DNA from 2 places in the Streptomyces sp. NPDC016459 genome. Region 2 is predicted to be linked to the other one. Evidence: riboswitches for the same ligand, from Rfam matches in the RefSeq annotation. Region 2 holds a riboswitch; the other holds the start of a gene.
The links. Region 2 has a riboswitch for glycine ahead of gcvT (glycine cleavage system aminomethyltransferase GcvT). Riboswitches for the same ligand answer to the same signal wherever they lie in the genome.

Region 1 (5,004 bases), on a different contig from region 2:
CCTGCCTGTCCCACCGCCGACTCCGCCGACCGGGAGGCGGCCCGACTGACGGCACACCACCCGGAGCAGGGCTGGAGCCTGCTGTGCAACGGCGTCCTGCTCTTCGAGGACACCGGTGAACTGCTGCCGGACGGGCAGATCATCGCCCCGCACCGGCCGCTGACGGTGGGACGGGTGACGACCGCCGCCTGAAGCGGCGGCACCGACACCGTACGAACAATCCGGAGGCCCCGTACGGACGACCCGTACGAGCGACACCGAGGAGAACGCCGAGGGCCGGCCCGGAGAGAAATCTCCGAACCGGCCCTCACGTCATGCCGTGTGCCTAGTGGTTGTACTCGTCGAGCGGCGGGCACGAGCAGACCAGGTTCCGGTCACCGAAGGCACCGTCGATCCGGCGCACCGGCGGCCAGTACTTGTCGGCGGGCGAGACCCCGGCCGGGAAGACCGCCTCGTCCCGCGCGTACGCGTGGTTCCACTCTCCGCCCAGGGCGGCAGCGGTGTGCGGGGCGTTGCGCAGCGGGTTGTCGTCGGCGGGCCACTCGCCCGAGGCGACCTTCTCGATCTCGGTCCGGATCGCGATCATCGTGTCGCAGAAACGGTCCAGTTCGCTCAGGTCCTCGGACTCGGTCGGCTCGATCATCAGCGTGCCGGCCACCGGGAACGACATCGTGGGCGCGTGGAAGCCGTAGTCGATGAGGCGCTTGGCGATGTCGTCGACCGTAACGCCCGTCGCCTTGGACAGCGGGCGCAGGTCCACGATGCACTCGTGGGCGACCAGACCGGCGGGGCCGGTGTAGAGCACCGGGAAGTGCGGCTCGAGACGCTTGGCGATGTAGTTCGCCGCGAGCACGGCGACCTGGGTGGCCCGCTTGAGGCCTTCGCCGCCCATCAGGCGCACGTACGACCACGAGATCGGCAGGATGCCGGCGGAGCCCCAGGGGGCGGCCGAGATCGGGCCGACGCCGGTCTCCGGGCCCGCGGTGGGCTGGAGCGGGTGGTTCGGCAGGTACGGGGCGAGGTGCGCGCGGACGCCGACCGGGCCGACGCCGGGACCGCCACCCCCGTGCGGGATGCAGAACGTCTTGTGCAGGTTCAGGTGCGACACGTCGCCGCCGAAGTGGCCGGGCTTGGCCAGACCGACCAGCGCGTTGAGGTTGGCGCCGTCGACGTACACCTGGCCGCCGGCGTCGTGCACCTCGGCGCAGATGTCGGCGACGTGCTCCTCGAAGACGCCGTGCGTCGACGGGTAGGTGATCATCAGCACGGACAGCTCGTCGCGGTACTGCTCGATCTTGGCGCGCAGGTCCGCGACGTCGACCTCGCCGTCGTCGGCGGTCTTGACGACGACGACCTTCATGCCGGCCATCACCGCGGAGGCGGCGTTGGTGCCGTGCGCGGAGGACGGGATGAGGCAGACCGTGCGCTGGAGGTCGCCGTTGGCGCGGTGGTAGGCGCGGACGGCGAGCAGACCGGCCAGCTCGCCCTGCGAACCGGCGTTGGGCTGGATCGACACCTTGTCGTAGCCGGTGACCTCGGCGAGGCGCTCCTCCAGCTCGGTGATGAGCGTGACGTAGCCCTGCGCCTGCTCGACCGGGGCGAAGGGGTGCATCTGACCGAACTCGGGCCAGGTGACGGGCTCCATCTCGGTCGTCGCGTTCAGCTTCATCGTGCAGGAGCCGAGCGGGATCATGCCGCGGTCGAGCGCGTAGTCGCGGTCGGCGAGCCGGCGCAGGTAGCGCAGCATCGACGTCTCGGAGCGGTGCGCGTGGAAGACCGGGTGGGTCAGGTACGCGTCGGAGCGCAGCAGACCGGCGGGCAGCGCGTCCTCCGTGCCGGCGTCCAGGGTCTCGACGTCGGCGGTGACGCCGAAGGCGCCCCACACGGCGGCGAGCTGCGCCCGCCCGGTGGTCTCGTCGCACGACATGGACACGTGGTCGGCGTCGACGCGGTACAGGTTGACGCCGGCCTCACGGGCGGCGGCCACGACCTCGTGTGCCCTGCCGGGCACACGGGCGGTGAGGGTGTCGAAGAAGGCGCCCTGGGTGAGCTCCACGCCACCGGCCGTCAGACCGGCCGCGAGGATCGCGGCGTACCGGTGGGTGCGGCGCGCGATGCCCTTGAGGCCCTCGGGGCCGTGGTACACGGCGTACATGCCGGCCATGACGGCGAGCAGCACCTGGGCCGTACAGATGTTGCTGGTGGCCTTCTCGCGGCGGATGTGCTGCTCGCGGGTCTGCAGGGCCAAGCGGTACGCACGGTTGCCGTCGGCGTCGACGGACACGCCCACCAGTCGGCCGGGCAGCGAACGGGCGTGCTTGTCCTGGACGGCCATGTAGCCCGCGTGGGGGCCGCCGAAGCCCATGGGCACGCCGAACCGCTGCGTCGTTCCCACGGCGATGTCCGCGCCGAGCTCGCCGGGCGAGGTGAGCAGGGTGAGCGCGAGCAGGTCGGCGGCGACGGTGACGACGGCGCCGAGCTCGTGGGCGGCGTCGATCAGGGGCTTGATGTCGCGGACGGCACCGGACGCGCCGGGGTACTGGATCAGCACGCCGAAGACACCGCGCTCGGCGACCTCGGCGGGGATGCCCTCGCTCAGGTCGGCGACGACGACCTCGACGCCGGTCGGCTCGGCGCGGGTCTCGATGACGGCGATCGTCTGCGGCAGGGCGTCTGCGTCGATGAGGAAGACACCGTTCTTGACCTTGCCGACGCGCCGGGACAGGGCCATGGCCTCGGCGGCGGCGGTGCCCTCGTCGAGCAGGGAGGCGCCGGAGGTGGGCAGCCCCGTCAGGTCGGCCACGACGGTCTGGAAGTTCAGCAGGGCCTCCAGGCGGCCCTGGGAGATCTCCGGCTGGTACGGGGTGTACGCGGTGTACCAGGCGGGGTTCTCCATCACGTTCCGCAGGATCACCGGCGGCGTGAAGGTCCCGTAGTAGCCGAGGCCGATCATGGGCGCGAGGACCTGGTTGCGGTCGGCGAGCGTACGCAGCTCGGCGAGCACCTCGGCCTCCGTGCGGGCGGCCGGCAGGGCCAGCGCCTCGGTGTTCTTGATGACGTCCGGCACCGCGGCGGCCGTGAGCTCGTCGAGCGAGCCGTAGCCGACCTGGGCGAGCATCTTGGCGCGCGCCTCGACGTCGGGCCCGATGTGCCGCTGCTCGAACGGAATGCCCTGTTCGAGTTCGGAGAGCGAAATGCGGTTGACGGTCATGTGCGGAGGCCTCCTGGTCGTCACGACCTGCGAGGGGCACCACGGCGCGGGTACCCGGACGGCCTCCCCCTCTGTCATCTCAACCTGAGAGTTTCACCGGCACACCTCGCGGCACGCCGGCTTTCACCGTCGGTGAGAGCGCATGCCGTCGGACACCGCTCTGCTTTCCAGAGTGACCTCGTCCGCGCGGTACAGGGGCCTGAGAGATTCCGGGGAGGATTTGCTCCTTCGGCGCCCTCCGGAAGATTTCTCCGGGGGACTCTCCCGCACAGGGTCGACAGCCACAGCCAGCCTACCAGCGAGGTTCCGCCTCCTTTCGCTCAAGTGGCCGACATCCCACATGTGCACTTTCGTAGGGGGTACGTGCAGTTGCGACCAGTTGGAGGGACCGTGCAGACCGATATCGATCCGCGCAGCCTGATCGGCCGCAAGGCGTTCGACCGCAACGGACACAAGATAGGAACCGTGGACGAGGTGTACCTCGACGACGCGACCGGCGTCCCCGAGTGGGCCGCCGTCCGCACCGGCCTGTTCAGCCGGGACGCGTTCGTCCCCCTGGACCCGAGCGACCTGCTCGACGACGGCCTCCATGTCCCGTACGAGCGGGCCCTGATCAAGGACGCCCCGGACTTCGGCGTGGGCCGTCACCTCTCCCCCGAACAGGAACTCCAGCTCTACCGCCACTACGGCATGGCGCTCCCCCCATCCCCCACGGACACCCCGGACACGGACTTCGGCCGCCTGGCAGGCCAGTAGCCGATCCGGCACCGGCACCCCTGCCGAGCCCCAGAGGCGCTGAGACACGCCCCCGCGCGCCCTCGAGCCACAGCGGGGCCCCACGGCAGCTCCCCTCCGACTCGCACGGGCGGTAGGGGCGGGTGGTACGGCGGGAACCCCAGGCCCGCCCGCCAGGCCGGGCCACCATCCCTCACCCCTCGGTTCGCACCAGCGGCAACGCCTCCCCCGGCACGAGCTCCGGATCGTCCACCGCGAAGGTCCGCACCCGTCCCGGCTCCGACCACGGCTCCTCGAACCGCACCGTGACCCGTCCGACCCCGCTCCCCTGCACCCACCCCGCCCCGTACACGGCGTGCCGCACGTCGTGCCCCGGCGCCCAACGCCGCTCCACGGCCCCCTCGGCCTCGGGCTCGGGCTCGGACACGGCGGAGACCTCGGCCGCGTCCACCGCGGGGGCCTCACCGCCGGTGAGGCCCTCCGCCTCGGCCTGGGCGAACAGATCCTCCTGCGTGTAGTCCGCGAGCCCACTGACGCCCACGCCCAGCAACCGCACACCCCCCGTCGTGTCCACCGCTTCGAGCAGCCGCCCCGCCGCCTCCCGCACCACGCCCGGGTCGTCCGTCGGCCCCCGCAGCGTCTCGGACCGGGTCAGGGTCGAGAAGTCGTACCGCCGCACCTTGAGGACGATGGTCCGCCCGGAGTGGCCCGAGGCCCGAAGCCGCCCCACGCACCGCTCCGCGAGCCGCTCCACCTCCGTCCGGATCCGCACCCGGTCGTGCAGGTCCACGTCGAAGGTGTCCTCGACCGACACCGACTTGGCGTCCCTCTCGGCCACCACGGGCCGATCGTCGTGTCCCCGGGCCATCCGGTACAGCGAGGCCCCGTGCGCCCGTCCGAGGAGCCGTACGAGCTCGTCCTCCCCCGCCTCCGCGAGGTCGGACACCGTGGTCATCCCGGCCCGCCGCAGGTGCTCCCCGGTCGCGGGACCGACACCGGGAAGAATCCGGACCGAACGCGGCCCGAGGAGCTCGCGCTCGGTCCCGGGCTCGATCAGG
Region 2 (5,004 bases):
TCGGCGAGTTCGCGCGGACCTTCCCGCCGTCTGATCGATCAGACGGCGCTGGGAAGCGATCGACGGTTCGAGCCCCGGGGTGCCCCGGTCAGCGGTGCTGCGGCGGGTAGCCGTACCCGGGGGCGGGCGCCGGGGCGCGCCCCGCGTGCGCCTCGCGGTCGTAGAAGGGGCGCCCGTTCGCCCGCAGCCACAGGGCCACCGGGTCGTACGCGTCGGACAGGGCGACCGTCGAGACGGGCAGCCCGTCGGGTACGGCGCCGATCGACTGGCGCATCATCGCGCGGACCGTGTCGACGGCCGCGGGGGACGTGTCGTACAGGTCGAGACCGATGGCGAGGTACGGGGAGCCGAGCGCGGGCTGCACCCAGCCGCGGCGCAGCGCCCGGACGGCCGGGGTGCGGTGCGCGTTCTGCGTGAGCAGGGCGTAGAACTGCGGGATCTCCAGGGCGGGCTCGGTGACCCGCAGCGGCCCGGCGGGCATCCGGTCGAGGCCGGTGGCGATCCGGCGCAGGTCGGCCCAGGGGATGCCGACGCCGCCGCCGGGGGCGTGCGGATTGAGCCAGACGCCCCAGCGGTCGGGGTAGAGGGCGCGGGCGATCTCCCGGCCGGTGACGAGCTCGTGGGCGCGGGTCCAGCCGGAGGCGGAGAGTTCCTGGGCGGAGGTGACGCAGGGCGCGTAACCGAAGCCGTCGACCTCCATGTTCCCGTACTGGGCGTCGGACGCGCCGGGAGAGCCGTGCCAGAGCAGCATCCAGAGCTCGCCGTCTGCGAGGGCGTGCAGGAGCTGCTCGTACGCGTCGTAGCGTCCGGGTGCCACCTGGCGCAGCATGTGCTCGACCTGTCCGGTCGCCGCGGTGCCTGACGCGCTCACCCTGGGTCCCACCCCTCTTCCGTTCACCACGTTGGTCCAGCCGCCGATTCAGTTCAGCTTAAACAGGTCGTCCGTCACCCGGCGGTGCGCTGGTAGAAGGGGCGCACCCGCTCCAGCATCCAGTCGCCGACCGGGTCCTGCGCCATGTCGAGCAGGATGAGGTTGACCGGCCAGGCGACCTCGACCCGGCCCAGGGCGCGGCCGAGGGCGTCCAGGGGCGCGTGGCGGTCGACGCCGTCCCAGGCGGCGAGCTGGACGCCGACGAAGAGGGCGGGTTCGGTGCCCTCGACGCTGGCGAGGGCGCGGCGGGCGCTGGTCACGACGCCGGTGGCCTCGAACTCGGCGGAGGCGGCGGCGAGGAAGTCGACGGGGTCGTCCTGCCAGTCGGGTTCGAAGAGCCGGACGCGGCCGCCGGTGGCGGGGCCGTCGAGCGGAGTGCGGCCGACACGGCAGAGCTCGGCGACGGCGGGCGGGGGCAGCGGGACGCCGACCGTGCCGCCGGGGTTCACCGCGATGCCGAGCTGCGGGGGCAGACCGCGGGCGAAGTCGCGGGCGGGCGCGACGGCGAACGACATGTGGGTGCCGACGCAGGCGAGGAACTGCTGCTCGGAGCTGAAGACGGGGACGTAGGCCGCGCCGTCGATCTCCATGGTGGCGAGGTCGAGGTCGGGGCTCTCGGGTCCGCCGCCGTTGGGCAGGGGGACCCAGATCGGGCTGCGCCCGAGCACCTCGACCAGGCGGCCGCCGGCCGCCGGGTTGCCGAGTGAGGCGGCAAGGACCTCTTCGAGCTCGTTGCCCGGCCACGTCACGTCCACGGTCCCGTTTCCCCTTCTCGCACGGCCTGCCGCAACCGGCCTCCCCGGCAGCACCCTAACGCCGCCTCGGCATGGTCGTGGCGGAAAGGGTACGCAAACGAGAATGCCGGGAGTCCGCGCGTCCCTCAGGCGGCCTCCCGGAAGCCGATCCTCCGCAGGGTGTCCGCCGCGTCCCGGTCGAGCAGGGTGGCGGAGGCACAGCCGTGCGGCAGGCGGCCGGACTCGGCGGCCTCGACGAGCCGGCCGACGGCCCGCCGGTGCCGGGCGAAGGCGTAGGCGGAGACGCCTCGGCCGCGGGCGCGCTGGCCCTCGCGGGCGGTGCCCGGGGGGACGTCAAGGAGGAGCAGGTGCAGGGCCCTGCCACGGCGGCGGGCCTCGCGGGCGAGCCAGCCGCGCACCCAGGACTGGGTGCCGCAGTCGTGGACGACCACCCCCGCGCCGGAGCGCAGGGCGCGGTGGAGCGCCGCGTAGTGCGCGAGCCGGACCAGGGGGCGGTAGACGGCGTACGGCAGGAGGCCGGGCATCCGGGCCTCCCAGTGCTCGCGGACGTCCTGGGAGTCGATGCCGGTGCCCTCCGCGGCGCGCTTCATGAGGGTCGACTTGCCGCTGCCGGGCAGTCCGGAGACGACGACGAGGTCACCGGCCGCGAAGGTGAGGGCGCGCGGACCCCGGCCGCCGAGCCGGCGGAGGTCCCGCAGGATCCGGCCGCGGCCCCGGGTCCTGGCGCGGGCCCGCTGGGACGGTATGCCCGTACTCGGCGCGCACGCGCCGCTGTGCTGGATCCTCATCGCTTCTCCCCCTGCCGGGCCTCGGGAGACCCTTGCCCACAAAGTGTAAAGAAGTGGTAATGGGACACAAGCGATATGCCCCGCGAAGCTCGCGTGCAATGATGTGCCCGCCAGGCGCGCACAGTCGCCACACAATCGCATACCGGCCGCTCGAATCCGCGCGGGAGAGTTCCGGACCGCCCAGCGTGTCCGGACGCCGAAGGAGCAAGACCCTCCCTTGAATCTCTCAGGCCCCGTACCGCGCGGATGAGGCAGATCTGAAAAGCGGGACACCCTGCTGTGTCCCCACCCAAGGTGCAAGCCGAACTCTCGGAGACGAGATGCTCTCGGTGAACCTCTCAGGTTCCATGACAGATGGGGAGGACGTCCTCGCCGTCATGTGTTCGTCACCGATCACGCCCTTGGGACCCGGGAGCCACCCCATGAGCACTGCCCCCCGCCTCACCGCCCTCGATGCCCTGCATCGTTCCCTGGGCGCGACCATGACCGACTTCGCCGGCTGGGACATGCCGCTCCGGTACGGCAGCGAGCGCGACGAGCACCTCGCCGTCCGCACGAGGGCGGGTCTCTTCGACCTCTCCCACATGGGCGAGATCACCGTCACCGGCCCGCAGGCCGTCGAGCTCCTCGACCACGCCCTGGTCGGCAACATCTCCACGGTGGGCAACGGCCGCGCCCGCTACACGATGATCTGCCAGGAGGACGGCGGCATCCTCGACGACCTGATCGTGTACCGGCTCGGCGAGACCACGTACATGGTCGTCGCCAACGCCTCCAACGCCCAGGTCGTCCTGGACGCGCTGACCGAGCGCGCGGAGGGCTTCGACGCCGAGGTGCGCGACGACCGTGACGCGTACGCCCTGATCGCCGTCCAGGGCCCGGAGTCCCCCGGCATCCTGAAGTCGGTCACCGACGCCGACCTGGACGGTCTGAAGTACTACGCGGGCCTGCCCGGCACGGTCGCGGGCGTGCCCGCGCTGATCGCCCGTACCGGATACACCGGCGAGGACGGCTTCGAGCTGTTCCTGAAGCCCGAGCACGCCGAGACCGTCTGGAAGGCGCTGACCGAGGCGGGCGAGGGCGTCGGCCTGATCCCCTGCGGCCTGTCCTGCCGCGACACGCTCCGCCTGGAGGCGGGCATGCCGCTGTACGGCCACGAGCTGACCCGGGCCCTCACCCCCTTCGACGCGGGCCTCGGGCGGGTCGTGAAGTTCGAGAAGACGACCAACGACGGTCGTTTCGTCGGCCGCGAGGCCCTGGAGAAGGCCGCCGAGCGGGCCGAGACCGCGCCGCCGCGCAGGCTCGTCGGCCTGGTCGCCGAGGGCCGCCGCGTCCCGCGCGCGGGCTTCTCCGTCGTCAAGGACGGAGAGGTGATCGGCGAGGTCACCTCCGGCGCCCCGTCCCCGACCCTCGGGAAGCCGATCGCGATGGCGTACGTGGACGCGGCGCACGCCGAGCCCGGCACCCAGGGTGTAGGTGTGGACATCCGCGGCACCCACGAGCCGTACGAGGTCGTGGCGCTGCCCTTCTACAAGCGCCGGAAGTGACGCTCCGTACGAGCCGGACGTGACGCATCCGTCTCACGTCGCGTCTCATCCCGCAAGACCCACGTTCATCAGTACTCCCCCGATCCAGGAGAATCAGGCCATGAGCAACCCCCAGCAGCTGCGGTACACCAAGGAGCACGAGTGGCTGTCGGACGCCGAGGACGGCGTCGCGACCGTCGGCATCACCGAGTTCGCGGCCAACGCGCTCGGTGACGTCGTCTACGCCCAGCTCCCCGCCGTCGGCGACACCGTCACCGCGGGTGAGACCTGCGGCGAGCTGGAGTCGACGAAGTCCGTGAGCGACCTGTACTCCCCCGTGACGGGTGAGATCGTCGCCGCCAACCAGGACGTGGTGGACGACCCGTCCCTGGTGAACACGGCTCCGTTCGAGGGTGGCTGGCTGTTCAAGGTGCGCGTCACGGAGACGCCGGACGACCTGCTCTCCGCCGACGCGTACGCCGAGTTCTCCGCCGGGAACTGAGACCGAGCCCGAGACCCCTTAGGGATCGCTTCATGTCGCTTCTGAACACTCCCCTCCACGAGCTGGACCCGGACGTCGCCGCCGCCGTCGACGCCGAGCTCCGCCGTCAGCAGTCCACCCTCGAGATGATCGCCTCGGAGAACTTCGCTCCGGTCGCCGTCATGGAGGCGCAGGGCTCCGTCCTCACCAACAAGTACGCCGAGGGCTACCCGGGCCGCCGTTACTACGGTGGCTGCGAGCACGTCGACGTCGCCGAGCAGATCGCGATCGACCGGGTCAAGGACCTGTTCGGCGCCGAGTACGCCAACGTCCAGCCGCACTCCGGCGCCTCCGCGAACCAGGCCGCCCTCTTCGCGATCGCCCAGCCCGGCGACACGATCCTGGGTCTGGACCTGGCGCACGGCGGCCACCTCACCCACGGCATGCGCCTGAACTTCTCCGGCAAGCAGTTCAACGTGGTCGCGTACCACGTGGACGAGGCCGGTCGGGTCGACATGGCCGA

Region 1: it holds a riboswitch for glycine, as region 2 does, so the genes downstream of both, gcvP (aminomethyl-transferring glycine dehydrogenase) here and gcvT (glycine cleavage system aminomethyltransferase GcvT) in region 2, are expected to answer to the same signal.

What each region holds. Positions count from the first base shown of each region.
Region 1 is NZ_JBEYCR010000007.1:321,957-326,960, forward strand. Features, by position in the region: gene ABZ567_RS20090 (DUF5999 family protein) at 1-192, shown strand, start outside; gene gcvP (aminomethyl-transferring glycine dehydrogenase) at 326-3,211, opposite strand; glycine riboswitch at 3,389-3,488, opposite strand; gene ABZ567_RS20100 (PRC-barrel domain-containing protein) at 3,602-3,967, shown strand; gene ABZ567_RS20105 (DNA polymerase IV) at 4,140-5,004, opposite strand, start outside.
Region 2 is NZ_JBEYCR010000002.1:899,836-904,839, reverse strand. Features, by position in the region: gene ABZ567_RS09810 (enhanced serine sensitivity protein SseB C-terminal domain-containing protein) at 89-871, opposite strand; gene ABZ567_RS09805 (enhanced serine sensitivity protein SseB) at 946-1,686, opposite strand; gene ABZ567_RS09800 (AAA family ATPase) at 1,812-2,474, opposite strand; glycine riboswitch at 2,626-2,725, shown strand; gene gcvT (glycine cleavage system aminomethyltransferase GcvT) at 2,897-4,021, shown strand; gene gcvH (glycine cleavage system protein GcvH) at 4,122-4,502, shown strand; gene glyA (serine hydroxymethyltransferase) at 4,535-5,004, shown strand, end outside.